Regions from separate parts of the Streptomyces sp. NPDC056169 genome, predicted to be linked through region 3. Evidence: riboswitches for the same ligand, from Rfam matches in the RefSeq annotation. Region 3 holds a riboswitch; each other region holds the start of a gene.

Region 1 (5,631 bases), on a different contig from region 3:
CGCCCACCGCCGGACTGACCGCGTTCAGCAGCAGCGCGAGCCGCAGATCGTCCATGCCGACGACGGCGGTGAACGGATACCGGGTGCTCATCGGTTGGTCCTTCCCTCAAGTTCGATCAGCTGATGTGACGGGGACCCGATGGCCGCCGACGGCGGGCAACCACCCACAGGGGCCACCCGCGCACGACTCTCCAAGCCGCAACCGGCACTCACGGCGCACCCGGCGGCACGAACGGCAGCCCCGCCGGGGCGCCCTCCTCGATGAGCCGCAGCAGCGCGTCCGTGTCCGCGTGTTCCTCGATCAGGTCGCCGAGCCGGTCCAGCTGCTCTTCCCGCAGCGTGCCGAACGACGTGTCCGGGGCCGGTACGAACCGCCGCCCCGCCGCCGCCGCGACCTCCCGGAGGAACGCCCGGCGGAACCCGTCGCTCTCCAGCGAGCCGTGCCAGTGGGTGCCCCACACGGCGCCGACCCGGCACCCGTCCAGAAACGGTTCGCCCCCGTCCACCGACGCGACGCCGTGGTGGATCTCGTACCCCTCGACCCGCTCCCCGAGCGCCTCGCCGACCGGCCGCGCCAGGGTCTTCTCGCGCGCGAACCGGACCCGTACGGGCAGCAGTCCGAGCCCGTCGACGGTCCCGGCCTTCGACTCGACCTCGTCCTCGATCCGCTCGCCGAGCGCCTGGAAGCCGCCGCAGATCCCGAGGACCGGCCGGCCCTCGGCCGCGCGGCGGGCCAGCTCGTCCGCGAGCCCCCGCTCCCGCAGCCACGCGAGTGCCTTCACCGTCCCCCGGGTGCCGGGCACGACGACGAGGTCCGCGTCGACGAGCTCCTCGGGCCGGTCCACGAACCGGACGACGACGCCCGGCTCGGCGGCCAGCGCGTCGACGTCCGTGAAGTTCGACATCAGCGGTACGGCGCAGACGGCGACCCGCAGCACGTCCGCGCCGACGGGCGGCGCGACGACGGACTCGCGGACGGTGCCCCGCAGCGAGACCCGGAGGCCGTCCTCCTCGTCGATGCCGAGCCCGTGCGCGTACGGCAGGACGCCGAAGGTCCGCCGCCCGGTCAGCCCGTGCAGCATGTCGAGGCCGGGTTCGAGGAGGGTCACGTCGCCCCGGAACTTGTTCACGAGGTATCCGGCGACGAGCGACTGGTCCTCGGGGCTCAGCAGCGCCGTCGTCCCGAAGAACTGGGCGAAGACCCCGCCCCGGTCGATGTCGCCGACCACGACCACGGGCAGCCGCGCGGCCCGCGCGATGCCCATGTTCACGATGTCCGTGCGCCGCAGGTTGATCTCGGCCGGACTGCCCGCCCCCTCGCAGATCACGGCGTCGTACATGCCCCGGAGTTCCTCCAGGCACGCCATCACCGGCTCGAAGAGTTCCTTCTGCCGCCCGCCGTGGTAGCCGCGGGCGGACAGCTCGCCCACCGGCTTGCCCATCAGGACGACCTGGCTGGAGCGGTCGCTGCCCGGCTTGAGCAGGACCGGGTTCATGAGCGCGGTCGGCTCGACCCGGGCGGCCTGGGCCTGCATGGCCTGGGCCCGCCCGATCTCGGCGCCCTCGCGGGTCACGAAGGAGTTGAGGGACATGTTCTGTCCCTTGAACGGCGCCACCTTCAGGCCCTTGCGGACCAGCCAGCGGCAGATGCCGGCCGTCACGACGCTCTTGCCGGCGTCGGACGTGGTCCCGGCGACCAGCAGGCCCCCACCCCTCATGCGTTCCTCCGCTTCGCGTTCTTCACGGCAGCACCGATGATCATGCGGCCGCCGACACAGGCGGCCAGGGTCACGGCGGTGACCCGGCGCGAGAGCCGGACCGCCCGGTCGATGTCGGCGACCTCGACGGGCCGCCCTTCCCCGTTCAGCACGGGCCGGTGCTCGACCCGCCCGCCGTACGAGAGGGTCCCCCCGAGCCGTACGCCGAGGGCGCCCGCGAACGAGGCCTCGACGGGCCCCGCGTTGGGGCTCGGGTGCCGGTCCGCGTCCGCCCGCCAGGCCCGTACGGCCCCGCGCGGATTCCCTCCGGCGAGCGTCGCGGCGACGGCCGTCAGCCGGGCTCCGGGCCAGCCGGCCACGTCGTCGAGCCGGGCCGAGGCCCAGCCGAAGCGGCGGTGGCGCGGGGACTTGTGGCCGACCATCGCGTCGAGGGTGTTGACGGCCCGGAAGGCGACGAGGCCCGGCACGCCGGCGACCGCGCCCCAGAAGAGGGCGCCGACCACGGCGTCGGAGGTGTTCTCGGCGACGGACTCGACGACCGCGCGGGCCATCGCGGGACCGTCCAGGGACTGCGGGTCGCGCCCGCACAGGTGCGGCAGCCGCTCCCGGGCGACGTCCAGGTCCCCGACGGCGAGCGCCCCGCCGATCGCACGGGCCTCGCGGCCCAGGGTCGTCCCGCCGACGACGGCCCAGACGGAGGCGGCGGTGAGCGCCACGGCGGCGGCCGGCCGGTCCCGGACGGCCCGGGCGGCGAGCGCGCCGAGGGCGGCGGTGGAGCCGGCGCAGACGGCGGTGTGCAGGGCGCCCCAGCCGCGGTGGTCGTGGTGGAGGCGCTGTTCGACCGCGGCGGCGGCCCGGCCGAAGGCGGCGACGGGGTGTCCGCGGCGGGGATCGCCGACGAGCCGGTCGACGGCGAGCCCGAGGGCCGCGCCGTACGCGAATCCGTCCGGGGAAAGGCGGCTGGTTCTGGTGCGGCCGGGCATGGCGCAGGTCCTCACTCAGGGTCCGCGCCCTGGATCGACGTGACCGGCGGCGAGAGTTCCTGACTTCCGGACCCGTCGGATCCGGTCACAGTGGCGGGACCGCGCCGGATTCGCACCGGACTTCCTCTGCTGCCGCCGTAATGGCCTCGGCAGTCCACCACGGCCCGCGAACACCCGTCAACTCACCCTTGACCTGCGACAGGTCACTGTGCGAAGCACCACAAACACGGACCACACACACGACGGCCGGGCGGTCGCACCCGAAGGTGCGGACCGCCCGGCCGTCGTACAGAGAGGACCGTCAGGCGACGATCAGATAGATGCCGTACGCCACGGCCGCCACGCACAGGGCGAAGCAGGCGTAGGCGCCGGTGCGGGCCATCGTGGCCGAGCCGCCCTGGGCGGCGGCCTGCTCCTGCTTGGAGAGGCCGATGATGCCGAGGGTGAAGAGGCCCACGAGGGCGACGGTCGCCACGAGGCTGACCCCGAAGACGGCGCCGAGAGCTGCCCAGTCGATCTTCATGTCGTTGGTTCCTTACACCGCTGCGGCGGGGGCCGGGGGAGCGGCCGGGTCCGTGGGGACCGGCGAGGGGATGGTGGTCTTGAGGTCCTCGTCCGCGACGGCGGCGACGGAACCGGCCGGCGGCGGGGTGACGGCCGCGATGGCGGTGGTCACCACACCCGCGGGCTCGGACTCGCCGTCGAGGTCGTCGTCGGTGACGTTGTTGTGGTCGACCGGCTTGCGGCGGGACAGCGACCAGATGACGGCCGAGCCGGAGACCAGCAGGACCGCGACGGCGGCGATGCCCCAGGGGCCCTGCTTGGTGAGGAACTCGGCACCGGCGCCGACGAGGGCGGCGGCGGGCAGGGTCAGGCCCCAGGCGACGAACATCCGGGTCGCGGTCGACCAGCGGACGACGCCGCCCTTGCGGCCGAGGCCCGCGCCCATCACGGCACCCGAGCAGGACTGGGTGGTGGAGAGGGAGAAGCCGAGGTGCGAGGAGGCGAGGATGACCGTGGCGGCGCTGGTCTGGGCGGCGAAGCCCTGCTGCGGCTGGAGGTCGGTGAGGCCCTTGCCCATGGTGCGGATGATGCGCCAGCCGCCGAGGTAGGTGCCGAGCGCGATCGCGACGCCGGCGGCGACGATGACCCAGAGAGGCGGGTTGGAGCCGGGGGCGACGACGCCCTGGGTGACCAGGGCGAGGGTGATGATGCCCATCGTCTTCTGGGCGTCGTTGGTGCCGTGGGCGAGGGAGACGAGACCCGCGGAGGCGATCTGGCCGACCCGGTAGCCCTTGGCGGTGTGCTTCGCCTCGGTCTTGGCGCCGATCTTGTACGTCAGCCGGGTGGCCAGCATCGCGGCGAGGCCGGCGACGATCGGCGCGGCGACGGCCGGGATGAGGACCTTGGTGACGATGGTGGGGCCGTTCACGGCCGACCAGCCGGCCGACATGACCGCTGCGCCGATGAGGCCGCCGAAGAGCGCGTGGGAGGAGCTGGACGGCAGGCCCAGGAGCCAGGTCAGCAGGTTCCACAGGATGGCGCCCACGAGCGCCGCGAAGATCACTTCTGTACGAATGCCCTCTTCGTTGATGATCCCGCCGGAGATCGTCTTGGCGACCTCCACGGACAGGAACGCGCCGACGAGGTTCAGCACGGCGGACATGGCCACCGCCGTCTTGGGCTTGAGTGCACCGGTCGAGATGGTCGTGGCCATCGCGTTGGCGGTGTCGTGGAAACCGTTCGTGAAATCGAACACGAGAGCTGTCACGACCACAATGGCGAGCAGCAGCGTGATGTGTTCCATTTACCCAGGCAATCGTTTGACGTCAGTGGCTCGACGAACGTAAGCAACCTGGGTGAACGGAAGATGAACTGGGGCGGGCGACGTGGTGTCCCCATCCGGTGTCAAGACATTCCGCTTAGCCCCCCGCCGGGGAGTGCGTCCACGATGCGGTCACCCTGCGACCCCGGGTAATCCGGGCCGTTACGGGGCACCGGCGAGCCTGCCCGGTTCACCCCCCGCCGCCCCGTTCCGCTCCCTGGACCGGACCATCCGACCGGGGGACCCCGCCGAGGAGAGCCATGTCACTCGCGGGAGGGATCCCCGGAGGCGCGAGGCCCCCTCGGAGGTGCGAGGCCCCTCGGAGGTGCGAGGCCCCCCGGCCGGGTCCGCCCGGTGGCAGGCCGCCCGCGACCTGCCGACACTGGGAGCGTGCGCCCGGCTACAGCGACGGCAGCGGCCGTCACCACCCTGATCGGTGTCGGTGCGGCCGCGGTAGCGGCCGGCCGGTACGCCAGCGACGTCGCCCTCAGGGTGCCGTCCGGACGACCACTCCCGGGAGACCCCAGACTCACCGTGCACGCCACGGGACCCGAACGGATCACCCTCACCCGCAGCCTCGCCTCGCTGCGCCCCGGCACGTACGGAATGGAGGCCCCCGGCCTCCACGCCGTCCTCGGCCCCGTCCTCGACCGGGTCCCCCACACCGCCGACACCGTCGTCCGCCGCCTCGAACGGGTCGAGCTCGGTGTCCTCGGCCCCGGCGCCCGCGTCCGCCTCACCCCCCAGCTCCACCGGGGCACCCCGATCAGCGCCCTAGGGCTCGCGCACGAGGACGTCGAGATCCCCGGCGAGCTCGGCCCCCTGCCCGGCTGGCTCGTGTCGGCCCCCCGCACCACGTGGGTGATCGCGCTGCACGGCCTCGGCACCACCCGCGAGCACCCCCTGAACCTCGTCCCCTTCTTCAACCGGCGCAAGATCCCGGTCCTCGTCCCCGCCTACCGCGGCGACGAGGGGGCGCCCGCCTCCCCGGACGGTCTCGCCCACCTCGGCGACTCCGAGTGGCGGGACGTCGACGCCGCCATCCGCTACGCCGTCCGCCGCGGCGCCGCCAAGGTCGTCCTGCACGGCTGGGGGACCGGCGCCG
Region 2 (5,631 bases), on a different contig from region 3:
CGGCACTGGCGCAGGGCCTCGCGGGCGGCGGCGCGACCACGCCGATCCAGCCGGCGGGCGGGCTCCCCGACGGCGGCCTGGGGACGAGCGCCGAGCTGATCTGCGAGGCGGCGAAGGCCGTCGACGGCGGCGCCGGGGTGGCGCTCCTGGTCGACCTGGGCAGCGCGGTCCTGACCGTGAAGGCGCTGCTCGACGAGGGCGACGAGCTGCCGGAGCGTGCCCGGCTGGTCGACGCGCCGTTCGTCGAGGGCGCGGTCGCGGCCCTGGTGACGGCGAGTGCGGGCGGGGATCTCGACGCGGTGGCCGCGGCGGCCTCGGAGGCGTACGCCTATCGCAAGCGGTGAGGGGGGTCTCGGCCGGGTCGACTTGATAGGCAAGTGAACAGTTGCCTATCCTGGGGTGGTGGCCGACGACCTTTTCAAAGCCCTGGCCGACCCCACCCGCCGCACGATCCTCGACGAGCTCGCGGAGAAGTCCGGACAGACACTGTTCGAGATCTGCTCGCGGCTGAGCATGAAGCATCAGCTCGGCATCTCGCGCCAGGGGGTCTCCCAGCACCTGACGGTGCTGGAGGCCGCCGGGCTCGTCGAGACCAGGCGGGAGGGCCGCTACAAGTTCCACGACCTGAACACGGCCCCCCTGCGGCACATCACCGAGCGGTGGCCCGTGCCCGACACCCCAGGACCGGAGAAGAGCACCCCATGAAGATCCATCTGACCAGCGTCTTCGTCGACGACCAGGCCAAGGCCGAGCGTTTCTACACCGAGATCCTCGGCTTCGTGAAGAAGCACGACGTCCCGCTGGGCGAGACGGACCGGTGGCTGACGGTCGTCTCGCCCGACGAGCCCGCCGGCACCGAACTCCTCCTGGAGCCCGCCGGCCACCCGGCCGTCAAGCCCTACCGCGACACGCTCGTCCAGGACGGCATCCCGCTGGCCCAGTTCGCGGTCGACGACGTGCGGGCGGAGTACGAGCGCCTGACCGGCCTCGGCGTCCGCTTCACCCAGGAGCCCCTGGAGATGGGCCCCGTCACCACCGCCGTCTTCGACGACACCTGCGGCAACCTCATCCAGATCGCGACGAAGCCGCAGTAGTCCCAGCGGCCGGCCCTCCCGGGCGTCACCCTCCTGGACGTCAGTCGAGGTCGGGGCCGGCGTCGAAGCTGGAGTCGAGGTCGGCGTCGAGGTCGGCGTCGAGGTCGGCGTCGAGCACGGCGTCGACCTCGATCTCGACGAGCCATTCGGGGTCGATGAAACGCGAGACCTCGACGAAGGTCGTGACCGGCCGCACCTCCGCGAACCGCTCGCCGTGGGCGCGCGCGGCCTCCTTCCAGCGGGTCACGTCGGTGAGCATGATCCGCGTCCGCACGACGTCCTCCGCCGACGCCCCCGCGGCCTTCAGCGCCGCCTCGGCGATATCCAGACACCTGACGGTCTGCCCGTACACGTCGCCGGGCGCGACGGTGGCCCCGTCGTCCCCGATGGGCGCCGTCCCCGCGACCGCCACGTGCGCGCCCTTGCGCACGGCCCGGGAGAACCCGATCTGCGGTTCGAGCGGTGAGCCGGAACTGACCGTCTGTCGGACATTCCCCATCGGTCCGTACCCCTTCGCGTTGTGATGCACCTGATCAACGCACTAGTGTCGCAGGGCCTTGGTGTACGGGAAACCGGTGAAGTACCGGTGCGGCCCTCGCCACTGTGATCGGGAGTTCCGGCTCCACACCCGAGGGAGACGCCCCCGGGCAAGCCACTGCACCGCTGCGGGCGACCGCCGCGGCGTGGGAAGGCGGAGTCGGGACGTATGACCGTCAGCCAGGAGACCGGCCAGGGTGCGTTGTCCATCCACGAGGTGCTGGAGAGGGTCTCCCGACCATGCATATAGCCGAGGGGTATCTGCCCCCCGCTCACGCCGCCGCCTGGGGCGTCGCGGCCGCTCCGTTCATCGTCCACGGGGTCCGCGCGCTCACCCGCGAGGTGCGGTCCAACCCCGAGTCCACCCTGCTGCTCGGCGCCGCCGGCGCCTTCACGTTCGTCCTGTCCGCGCTCAAGCTCCCTTCCGTGACGGGCAGTTGCTCGCATCCGACGGGTACGGGCCTGGGCGCGATCCTCTTCCGGCCGCCGATCATGGCGGTCCTCGGGACGATCACTCTGCTCTTCCAGGCCTTGCTGCTCGCCCACGGCGGGCTCACCACGCTGGGCGCCAACGCCTTCTCGATGGCGATCGTCGGGCCCTGGGCGGGGTACGGGACCTATCTGCTGGTGCGCCGGTTCGGCGCGCCGCTGATGGTCGCCGTCTTCTTCGGCGCGTTCGTCGCCGATCTGTCGACGTACTGCGTCACGAGCGTGCAGCTCGCGCTGGCCTTCCCCGACCAGGGCAGCGGCGTGCTGGGCGCCCTGGCCAAGTTCGGTTCCATCTTCGCCGTGACGCAGATTCCGCTCGCGGTGAGCGAGGGCCTGCTCACCGTGCTCGTGATGCGGCTGCTCACGCAGTCCAGCAAGGGCGAGTTGACCCGGCTGGGCGTGCTGGGCAGGCCCGGCGCCGAACGACCCGAGGAGGCGACCGCGCGATGAGCGTCACCATGAGCCGGAACACGAAGATCAACGCGCTGCTGCTGCTCGTCGTCGCCGCGCTCGCGGTGCTGCCGCTCGCGCTGGGGCTCGGCGACCACAAGGAGGAGCCGTTCACCGGGGCGGACGCGGAGGCGGAGACCGCGATCACGGAGCTCCAGCCGGAGTACGAACCGTGGTTCAGCCCCCTGTACGAACCGCCGTCCGGGGAGATCGAGTCGGCGCTGTTCGCCCTCCAGGCCGCGCTCGGCGCCGGTGTCCTCGCGTACTACTTCGGCGTACGGCGCGGTCGCCGGCAGGGCGAGGCCCGCGCCCTGGCGGCGCAGACCGAGGGAACGGCGGCACAGCCTGCGGAGGCAGGAGTGGAGGCGCGGCCCGGGGAGTCGGCAGCACCCGGGGAGGCGGCGGCGCCCGGGGAGGCTGCAGCCGTATCGGCGGCCGGCTCCGGCTCCGGCGCCGTCGAAGGCAAGGGCGCGTAGCCGCCCATGCTGCCGATCGACGCGGCGGCGCACAGCAGTCGCTGGCGCCGCCGCCATCCCGCCGAGAAGGCCCTGCTCGGCTTCGGGCTCACACTCTGCGCGGTGTGTCTGCCGCCGTGGCCGGGCGCGGTGCTCGTCGCGGCGGCCACGCTCGCGGTCCTGCTCGGACCGGCCGGCGTGGCGGGCCGCCAGCTGTGGCGGGCGTTCCGTGTGCCGCTCGGGTTCTGCGTCACGGGCGCGGTGCCGCTCCTCTTCGAGGTGGGTGGGGCGCGGGGGTTCGTCGCCCTCGCGCCCGGCGGGCCCGTCCACGCGGGCGAGCTGCTGCTGCGGACCGCTTCGGCCTCGCTGGGCGTGCTGCTCTTCGCGTTCACGACGCCCGTCTCCGACGTGCTCCCCCGGCTGGTCCGGGCAGGGGTGCCGGCTCCCGTGGTGGACGTGGCGCTCGTGATGTACCGGATCATCTTCCTGCTCCTCGACTCGCTGTCGAAGATCCGCCAGGCGCAGGCGGCCCGGCTCGGGCACACCACCCGGGCGGCGACCTGGCGCTCGCTCGCCGGGCTCGGCGCCACCTCGTTCGTGCGCGCCTTCGACCGGGCGCAGCGTCTGCAGTCGGGGCTCGCCGGACGCGGCTACGACGGGACCCTGCGGGTCCTGGTCCCCGCCGCCGCGGTGTCCCGCCGGTTCCTGGCGGCGGCGGCCGGCCTGCTCTGCGGACTCGTCGCCCTCACCCTCGTACTCGAAAGGTTCCTGCCGTGACGTCTCCGACGGCCCCGCCGACGACCCCTACGCCCCCCGTCGTGGAGTTGGTGAAGGCGGGTTTCGCCTACGAGGACGGGCCGCCGGTCCTGTCGGGTGTGGACTTCGCGGTGCCGGAGGGGCGGTCGATCGCGCTCCTCGGGCGCAACGGCAGCGGCAAGACGACGCTGCTGCGGCTGCTCAGCGGGGGGCTGCGGCGCGGGAGCGGGTCGCTGCTCCTGGACGGGGCGGAGGTGACGTACGACCGGAAGGGGCTGACCCGACTGCGGACGACCGTGCAGCTGGTGGTGCAGGACCCGGACGACCAGCTGTTCGCAGCCTCGGTCGGCCAGGACGTGTCCTTCGGGCCGATGAACCTGGGGCTGCCGGAGGAGGAGGTACGACTCCGGGTGCGCGAGGCACTGGAGGCGCTGGACATCGTTGCCCTGGAGGACCGGCCGACGCATCTGCTGTCGTACGGGCAGCGGAAGCGGGCGGCGATCGCGGGCGCCGTGGCGATGCGGCCGCGGGTGCTGATCATGGACGAGCCGACGGCCGGGCTCGATCCGCACGGTCAGGAGCGGCTCCTCGACGCCCTCGGGCGGCTGCGCGCGGCCGGTACGACGGTGGTGATGGCCACGCACGACGTGGACCTCGCGCTGCGCTGGGCGGACGAGGCCGCGGTGCTCTCCCCCGCCGGTCTGCGGACCGGTCCTGTCGCCGAGCTCCTCGGGGACGACGCCCTGCTCGACGCGGCGCGGCTGCGGCGGCCCTGGGGCACGTCCGTGGCCCGGCTGCTGCGCGCCCACGGGCTGCTCGCCCCGGGCACTCCCGAGCCCCGCACGCCGGAGGAGCTGGACGCCTGGGCGGCTGCCCCGTCGCTTGCTACTGAGTAGTAGACATCACGTCCCGATTCTTCTGCAACTAGTTGCACAACGGGGAGGGGTCCCCTAGAACTGAGGTCGACTGATCCTGCGCGAGGAGGCGCCCCCATGACCGCGACCCCCACCCCCACCCCGTACCCGCATCTGCTGAGCCCGCTCGACCTCGGGTTCACGACCCTGCCCAACCGGGTGATCATGGGGTCGATGCACGTCGGCCTGGAAGAGACGGAGCACGGCTTCGAGCGCATGGCCGCCTTCTACGCGGAGCGCGCCCGCGGCGGCGTCGGCCTCATCGTCACCGGCGGCATCGCGCCCAACGAGGCCGGCCGCCCCTGGGACGGCGGGGCCAAGCTCACCACCGCCGAGGAGGTCGCCGAGCACCGGCTGATCACCGACGCCGTGCACGGCGAGGGCGGCCGGATCGCGATGCAGATCCTGCACTTCGGCCGGTACGCGTACCACCCCGCCCTCGTCGCGCCCAGCGCGATCCAGGCGCCGATCAGCCCCTTCGTACCGAACGAGCTGACCGACGCCGAGGTCGAGCAGACCGTCGAGGACTACGCGCGCTGCGCCGAGCTCGCGAAGGAGGCGGGCTACGACGGCGTCGAGGTCATGGGCTCCGAGGGCTACCTCATCAACGAGTTCATCGCCGCTGCCACCAACCGGCGCACCGACCGGTGGGGCGGTTCGTACGAGAACCGCGTCCGCTTCCCGCTGGAGATCGTCCGCCGGATCCGCGAGCGGGTCGGCCCGGACTTCATCCTCGTCTACCGCCTCTCCATGCTGGACCTCGTCCCCGGCGGCTCCACCCTGGAGGAGGTCGTCCGGCTCGCCAAGGAGATCGAGGCGGCCGGCGCGACCATCATCAACACCGGCATCGGCTGGCACGAGGCGCGCATCCCCACCATCGCCACCTCCGTGCCGCGCGGCGCGTACACCTGGGTGACGAAGAAGCTCATGGGCGCG
Region 3 (5,631 bases):
GTCCGAGTGGAGGTCGACCTCCTCGACGGTCCACGTGTTCTTGATGGCGTCGCGGTAGCGCTCGTAGAAGTCCGGGTAGCGCATCGGACGGAGGGTCAGTTCGAAGCCCGGGTCGAGGAGGTTCTTCTTGAGGGAAGAGGTGCCGGCGCGAAGCGTCGTCGATGAGGGGTGGTGGTCGGGCGACGGGTGGGACATCACTGGCAGGCCTCGCAGGACTCGGGGTTTTCCAGGGAGCAGGCGAGGGCGTCCGCGTCGGGGGTCGCCTGCTGGACGGGGATGGTGGCGGCGGTGGGCGTCGCGGCCTGGGCGGCGCGGGCGATCCGGGTCGCCGGGCGGGAGCGCAGGTAGTACGTCGTCTTCAGACCCTGCTTCCAGGCGTACGCGTACATCGACGACAGCTTGCCGATCGTCGGCGTCTCCAGGAACAGGTTCAGGGACTGCGACTGGTCGAGGAACGGCGTCCGCGCGGCGGCCATGTCGATCAGGCCGCGCTGCGGGATCTCCCAGGCCGTGCGGTACAGCTCGCGCACCTCGGCCGGGATCCAGGTGAAGCCCGCGACCGAGCCGCTGGCGTCGCGCAGCGCGTCCCGGGTCTGGGCGTCCCACACGCCGAGCCGCTTCAGCTCGTCGACGAGGTACGAGTTGACCTGGAGGAACTCGCCCGACAGCGTCTCGCGCTTGAAGAGGTTGGAGACCTGCGGCTCGATGCACTCGTAGACGCCCGCGATCGAGGCGATGGTCGCCGTCGGCGCGATCGCCAGGAGCAGGCTGTTGCGCATGCCGACCGCGGCGATCCGCTCGCGCAGGGCCGCCCAGCGCTCCGGCCAGTTGAGCTCGACGTCGTAGTGGTCCGGGTGCAGGACACCGCGGGCCGTGCGCGTCTTGTCCCAGGCCGGGACGGGGCCGCTGCGCTCGGCGAGGTCGGCGGAGGCCTCGTACGCGGCGAGCATGATCCGCTCGGCGATACGGGTGGACAGCGCGCGCGCCTCGGGGGAGTCGAACGGCAGCTTCAGCTGGAAGAAGACGTCCTGGAGGCCCATCGCGCCCAGGCCCACCGGCCGCCAGCGGGCGTTGGAACGCCCGGCCTGCTCGGTCGGGTAGAAGTTGATGTCGACGACCCGGTCGAGGAAGGTGACGGCCGTGCGGACGGTCGCGTCGAGCCGCTCCCAGTCGATGTCCTGGGTCGAAACGTCCACGAACGCGCCGAGGTTGACCGAGCCCAGGTTGCAGACCGCGGTCTCGCCGTCGTCCGTGACCTCCAGGATCTCCGTGCAGAGGTTGGAGGAGTGGACGGTGTGGCCGGGCTCGGCGGTCTGGTTGGCCGTCCGGTTCGAGGCGTCCTTGAAGGTCATCCAGCCGTTGCCGGTCTGGGCCAGGGTCCGCATCATCCGGCCGTACAGGTCGCGGGCCGGCATCGTCTTGCGGGCCAGGCCCTTCGCCTCGGCGGCGCGGTAGGCGGCGTCGAACTCCTCGCCCCACAGGTCGACGAGCTCGGGCACGTCCGCCGGGGAGAAGAGCGACCAGTCGGCGTCGGCGTTGACGCGGCGCATGAACTCGTCCGGGATCCAGTGCGCCAGGTTCAGGTTGTGCGTACGGCGCTGGTCCTCGCCCGTGTTGTCGCGGAGCTCCAGGAACTCCTCGATGTCCGCGTGCCAGGTCTCCAGGTAGACGGCGGCGGCGCCCTTGCGGCGGCCGCCCTGGTTCACGGCGGCGACGGAGGCGTCGAGGGTCTTCAGGAACGGGACGATGCCGTTGGAGTGCCCGTTGGTGCCGCGGATGAGGGAACCGCGGGCGCGGATGCGGGAGTAGGAGAGCCCGATGCCGCCGGCGTGCTTCGAGAGGCGCGCGACCTGGTGGTAGCGGTCGTAGATGGAGTCCAGCTCGTCCTGCGGGGAGTCGAGGAGGTAGCAGGAGGACATCTGCGGGTGGCGGGTGCCGGAGTTGAAGAGCGTGGGGGAGGACGGCAGGTAGTCCAGGCGGCTCATCAGGCCGTACAGCGCGCCGACCTCGTCGAGCGCGCGGACGCTCTCGTCCTCGGCGAGGCCGCAGGCGACGCGGAGCATGAAGTGCTGCGGGGTCTCGATCACCTTGCGGGTGATCGGGTGGCGCAGCAGGTAGCGCGAGAAGAGGGTGCGCAGACCGAAGTAGCCGAAGCGGTCGTCGGCGGTCTGGTCGATGGTCGCGTCGAGGCGGTCCGCGTGCCGCGCGACGAAGTCGGCGGTGCGGTCGGCGATCAGGCCCTCGCGGTGGCCGACGGCCACGGAGGCCGAGAAGCAGACCGCGCCCTGGCCGGCGGCCTCTTCGGCGATGGTGATCGTCAGGAGCCGGGCGGCGAGCCGGGAGTAGGCCGGGTCCTCGGAGATCAGACCGGCGGCCGCCTCGGTGGCCAGCTCGCGCAGTTCCGCCTCGTCCGACGTGGCGCTGCGGCCGCGGAGCGCGGCGGCGGCGATCTTGCCGGGGTCGGTGTCGGGGAGGTCGGCGGTGAGATCGGTCAGGGTCCGCAGCAGCACGGTGCCGGGTCCGTCGCTCTCGATCGCCGTGGCCGGATCGGCGGGCGCGATGGTCACGTGGGGGCTCTCCCTCGCTCGGCTCGGGGCCGCGGCGGGGGAAGGCGGGCAGGCGGGCATCCGTACACAGGACGCGCCGCGTCCACCGGCCCACTCCGCGAGGCCCGGACGTCAGTGACACCCGGAACGGCTGGACCGGGTGTGCTGTCGGCAGGTCCTCGGACTCACTTCGTACGAATCAACACGAAGCACACCGTTGCGGGACAGTTCCGGATTCGCGCCGGATTTCCCTGCGTCGACAGCGAGGACGAGCATACATGTGGGGGGCGCTGCTCGCAGAACCCCCCACATGTTGTGTCGTCCGTGTGTCAGAACTCCAGGGCGTAGGTCCGCAGCTGGTGGCCGGGAATCGGTTCCCAGTCCCGCTCGGGGGTGCGGACGAAGCCCATCCGCTCGTAGATCCGGTGCGCCGAGACCATCTTCGCGTCGGTGGAGAGCACGAGCCGCGCGCACCCCGGCAGGGCCCGTGCGCGGTCCGCACAGGCGCGGACGAGGGCCTCTCCGACGCCCCTGCCGCGGGCCTCCGGAGCGACCGCGAGCATCCGGAACTCGGCCTCGCCGGCGACGGCGATGTCCGCCCACGGGGTGGAGCCGGGGGCGAAGGTCACCCCGCCGATGATCCGGTCGTCCTCGTCGGCGGCGACGAGCACCTCGGCCTCGCGGGCCCGCCGGGCCGTGTCCTTCAGTACGTCCAGGTAGAAGTCGTCCTCGCCGTACAGCAGCAGCCCGTCGTTCAGGTATGTCAGCCCGGTGAGTTCCCCGAGCTCCTCGTGTTCCTCGGGCCGTACCGCCCTGATCGTGAAGTCCATGGGGGCAGTGTGCCCCGGGGGTACGGGAAGGGGCCCGGGATTTCCTGGCGGAGATCCCGGGCCCCTGTGTCGTACCGCGAGGTCAGTGCGCTCCGGCGCCGACCTTCGGGTCCGCCTGCGGGTCCGGCTTCGGCTTCGCCGCGCGGGCCGGCGCGTCGACCGTGTAGTCCGACGGGGAGGTCTCGTCGACGCCCTCGGGGGCCTTCAGGGCCTTGAGGACGAAGGTCAGGACGACCGTGACGACGACGTTGAGGACGAACGCGGTGAGGCCGATGTAGCCGATCTCGCCGATGCCCGGGATCTCGGCGGAGGAGCCGCCGAAGTGCTTCTGCGTCGGGCTGGCGACGCCGTACGCGGCGACCGTGCCGTAGACCATGCCGACGGCCCAGCCGGCGAGCAGCGCCCAGCGGTGGAACCAGCGGGTGAAGAGGCCGCCGACCAGCGCCGGGAAGGTCTGGAGGATCCAGATCCCGCCGAGCAGCTGGAAGTTGATGGCGACCGTCTTGTCCATGGTGAGGACGAAGGCCAGCGCGCCGACCTTCACCAAGAGCGAGACCAGCTTGGAGACCTTGGTCTCCTGGGCCGGGGTCGCGTCCGGCTTGATGAAGTCCTTGTAGATGTTGCGGGTGAAGAGGTTGGCCGCGGCGATCGACATGATCGCGGCCGGGACGAGCGCGCCGATGCCGATCGCGGCGAACGCGACGCCCGCGAACCAGTCCGGGAACATGGTCTCGAAGAGCTGCGGGATGGCGAGCTGGCCGTTCTTGACCTGGATCCCGGCGGCGATCGCCATGAAGCCGAGCAGCGCGAGCAGGCCCAGCATCAGCGAGTACAGCGGCAGGATCGTGGTGTTGCGGCGGATGACCTCACGGCTCCGCGACGACAGGGTCGCCGTGATGGAGTGCGGGTACATGAAGAGCGCGAGCGCCGAGCCGAGCGCCAGCGTCGCGTACGTCCACTGCCCGGCCTCGCCGGGGACGAGCGCGCCGCGCGGCTTGCCGGTCGCCGGGTTGGTCTGCCCGTACGCCTCGCCCGCCTTGGCGAAGATCTCGTCGAAGCCGCCGAGCTTGATCGGGATGTAGATGATCGCCACCGCGATGACGATGTAGATCAGGGTGTCCTTGACGAACGCGATGAGCGCGGGGGCGCGCAGGCCCGAGGAGTACGTGTACGCCGCGAGGACACCGAAGGCGATGAGCAGCGGCAGGTCCTTGATGAACCAGTGGGTGGTCTCGCCGCCGCCGACGCCCATCACGTCCAGGACGGCCTGGATGCCGACGAGCTGGAGCGCGATGTACGGCATGGTGGCGAGGATGCCGGTGACGGCCACCGCGAGCGAGAGGCCCTTGGAGTCCCAGCGGCCGCGCACGAAGTCCGAGGTGGTGACGTACCCGTGCTTGTGCGAGACCGACCAGAGGCGCGGCAGGAAGGTGAAGATCAGCGGGTACACCAGGATCGTGTACGGGACGGCGAAGAAGCCGGCCGCGCCCGCCGCGTAGATGGCCGCCGGGACGGCGACGAAGGTGTACGCGGTGTAGAGGTCGCCGCCGAGCAGGAACCAGGTCACCCAGGTGCCGAACGACCGGCCGCCCAGGCCCCATTCGTCGAGGCTGTTCTCGTTCTCGGCCCTGCGCCAGCGCGAGGCGAGGAATCCCATGACCGTGACGGCCAGGAAGAAGAAGATGAACACGGCGAGTGCCACGCCGTTCACGCCGGTCACGTCCTTCATCGTGCGTCACCTCCCTTGCGGGCACGCTGGTCCAGCTGCCACAGCTTGTACGCGATCATGGTGAGCGCGGTGGAGATCAGCACCCAGAGCATCTGGTACCAGTAGAAGAACGGGATGCCCGCGAGGAGCGGTTCGGCCTTCGCGTACGAGCTCACCCAGAGCATCGCCACGAACGGTGCGAACAGGCAGAGCGCGATCACCACCCGCAGGGGAGTGATGGCGGGTTGTTTCCCTTGTGCCGTTTCCGACGCTTCTGACGCCTCTGACATGGCGATTCCGTCCCCTCGCTGATCACCTCGGTAATGCTGGGGAAATCTAGGGGACGCTCACGCTCGGCGGAACCCCCGTCCGCATAACGGAAGCGAATTCCCTGGTACGCGAAACGAGGGGGGCCGCCGAGTCCTCGGCAACCCCCCTCGTCAGGCGTGTGGATCCGCTCAGCCGTTGGGCCTCTTCAGGCGCGCCACGAACTTGTACCGGTCGCCGCGGTAGACGGACCGTACCCACTCCACCGGCTCGCCCTGGG

Evidence for each region. A riboswitch is a leader RNA that binds a small molecule or an ion and turns the genes downstream of it on or off. The one in region 3 is predicted to bind cobalamin.
Region 1: another riboswitch for cobalamin. It lies ahead of ACFC0G_RS00325 (cobalamin biosynthesis protein); the one in region 3 lies ahead of ACFC0G_RS10560 (ribonucleoside-diphosphate reductase subunit alpha).
Region 2: another riboswitch for cobalamin. It lies ahead of ACFC0G_RS16075 (energy-coupling factor ABC transporter permease); the one in region 3 lies ahead of ACFC0G_RS10560 (ribonucleoside-diphosphate reductase subunit alpha).

The regions. Positions count from the first base shown of each region.
Region 1 is NZ_JBHJUO010000001.1:56,743-62,373, reverse strand. Features, by position in the region: gene ACFC0G_RS00335 (putative cobaltochelatase) at 1-91, opposite strand, end outside; gene ACFC0G_RS00330 (cobyric acid synthase) at 210-1,718, opposite strand; gene ACFC0G_RS00325 (cobalamin biosynthesis protein) at 1,715-2,701, opposite strand; cobalamin riboswitch at 2,735-2,867, opposite strand; gene ACFC0G_RS00320 (hypothetical protein) at 3,003-3,224, opposite strand; gene ACFC0G_RS00315 (anion permease) at 3,237-4,508, opposite strand; gene ACFC0G_RS00310 (alpha/beta hydrolase) at 4,917-5,631, shown strand, end outside.
Region 2 is NZ_JBHJUO010000009.1:5,897-11,527, forward strand. Features, by position in the region: gene ACFC0G_RS16055 (PTS-dependent dihydroxyacetone kinase phosphotransferase subunit DhaM) at 1-344, shown strand, start outside; gene ACFC0G_RS16060 (ArsR/SmtB family transcription factor) at 403-705, shown strand; gene ACFC0G_RS16065 (VOC family protein) at 702-1,094, shown strand; gene ACFC0G_RS16070 (RidA family protein) at 1,135-1,593, opposite strand; cobalamin riboswitch at 1,636-1,843, shown strand; gene ACFC0G_RS16075 (energy-coupling factor ABC transporter permease) at 1,872-2,570, shown strand; gene ACFC0G_RS16080 (energy-coupling factor ABC transporter substrate-binding protein) at 2,579-3,046, shown strand; gene cbiQ (cobalt ECF transporter T component CbiQ) at 3,053-3,802, shown strand; gene ACFC0G_RS16090 (ATP-binding cassette domain-containing protein) at 3,799-4,677, shown strand; gene ACFC0G_RS16095 (FAD-dependent oxidoreductase) at 4,774-5,631, shown strand, end outside.
Region 3 is NZ_JBHJUO010000005.1:349,097-354,727, reverse strand. Features, by position in the region: gene ACFC0G_RS10565 (ribonucleotide-diphosphate reductase subunit beta) at 1-195, opposite strand, end outside; gene ACFC0G_RS10560 (ribonucleoside-diphosphate reductase subunit alpha) at 195-2,567, opposite strand; cobalamin riboswitch at 2,699-2,839, opposite strand; gene ACFC0G_RS10555 (GNAT family N-acetyltransferase) at 2,876-3,376, opposite strand; gene mctP (monocarboxylate uptake permease MctP) at 3,459-5,105, opposite strand; gene ACFC0G_RS10545 (DUF3311 domain-containing protein) at 5,102-5,374, opposite strand; gene ACFC0G_RS10540 (GntR family transcriptional regulator) at 5,543-5,631, opposite strand, start outside.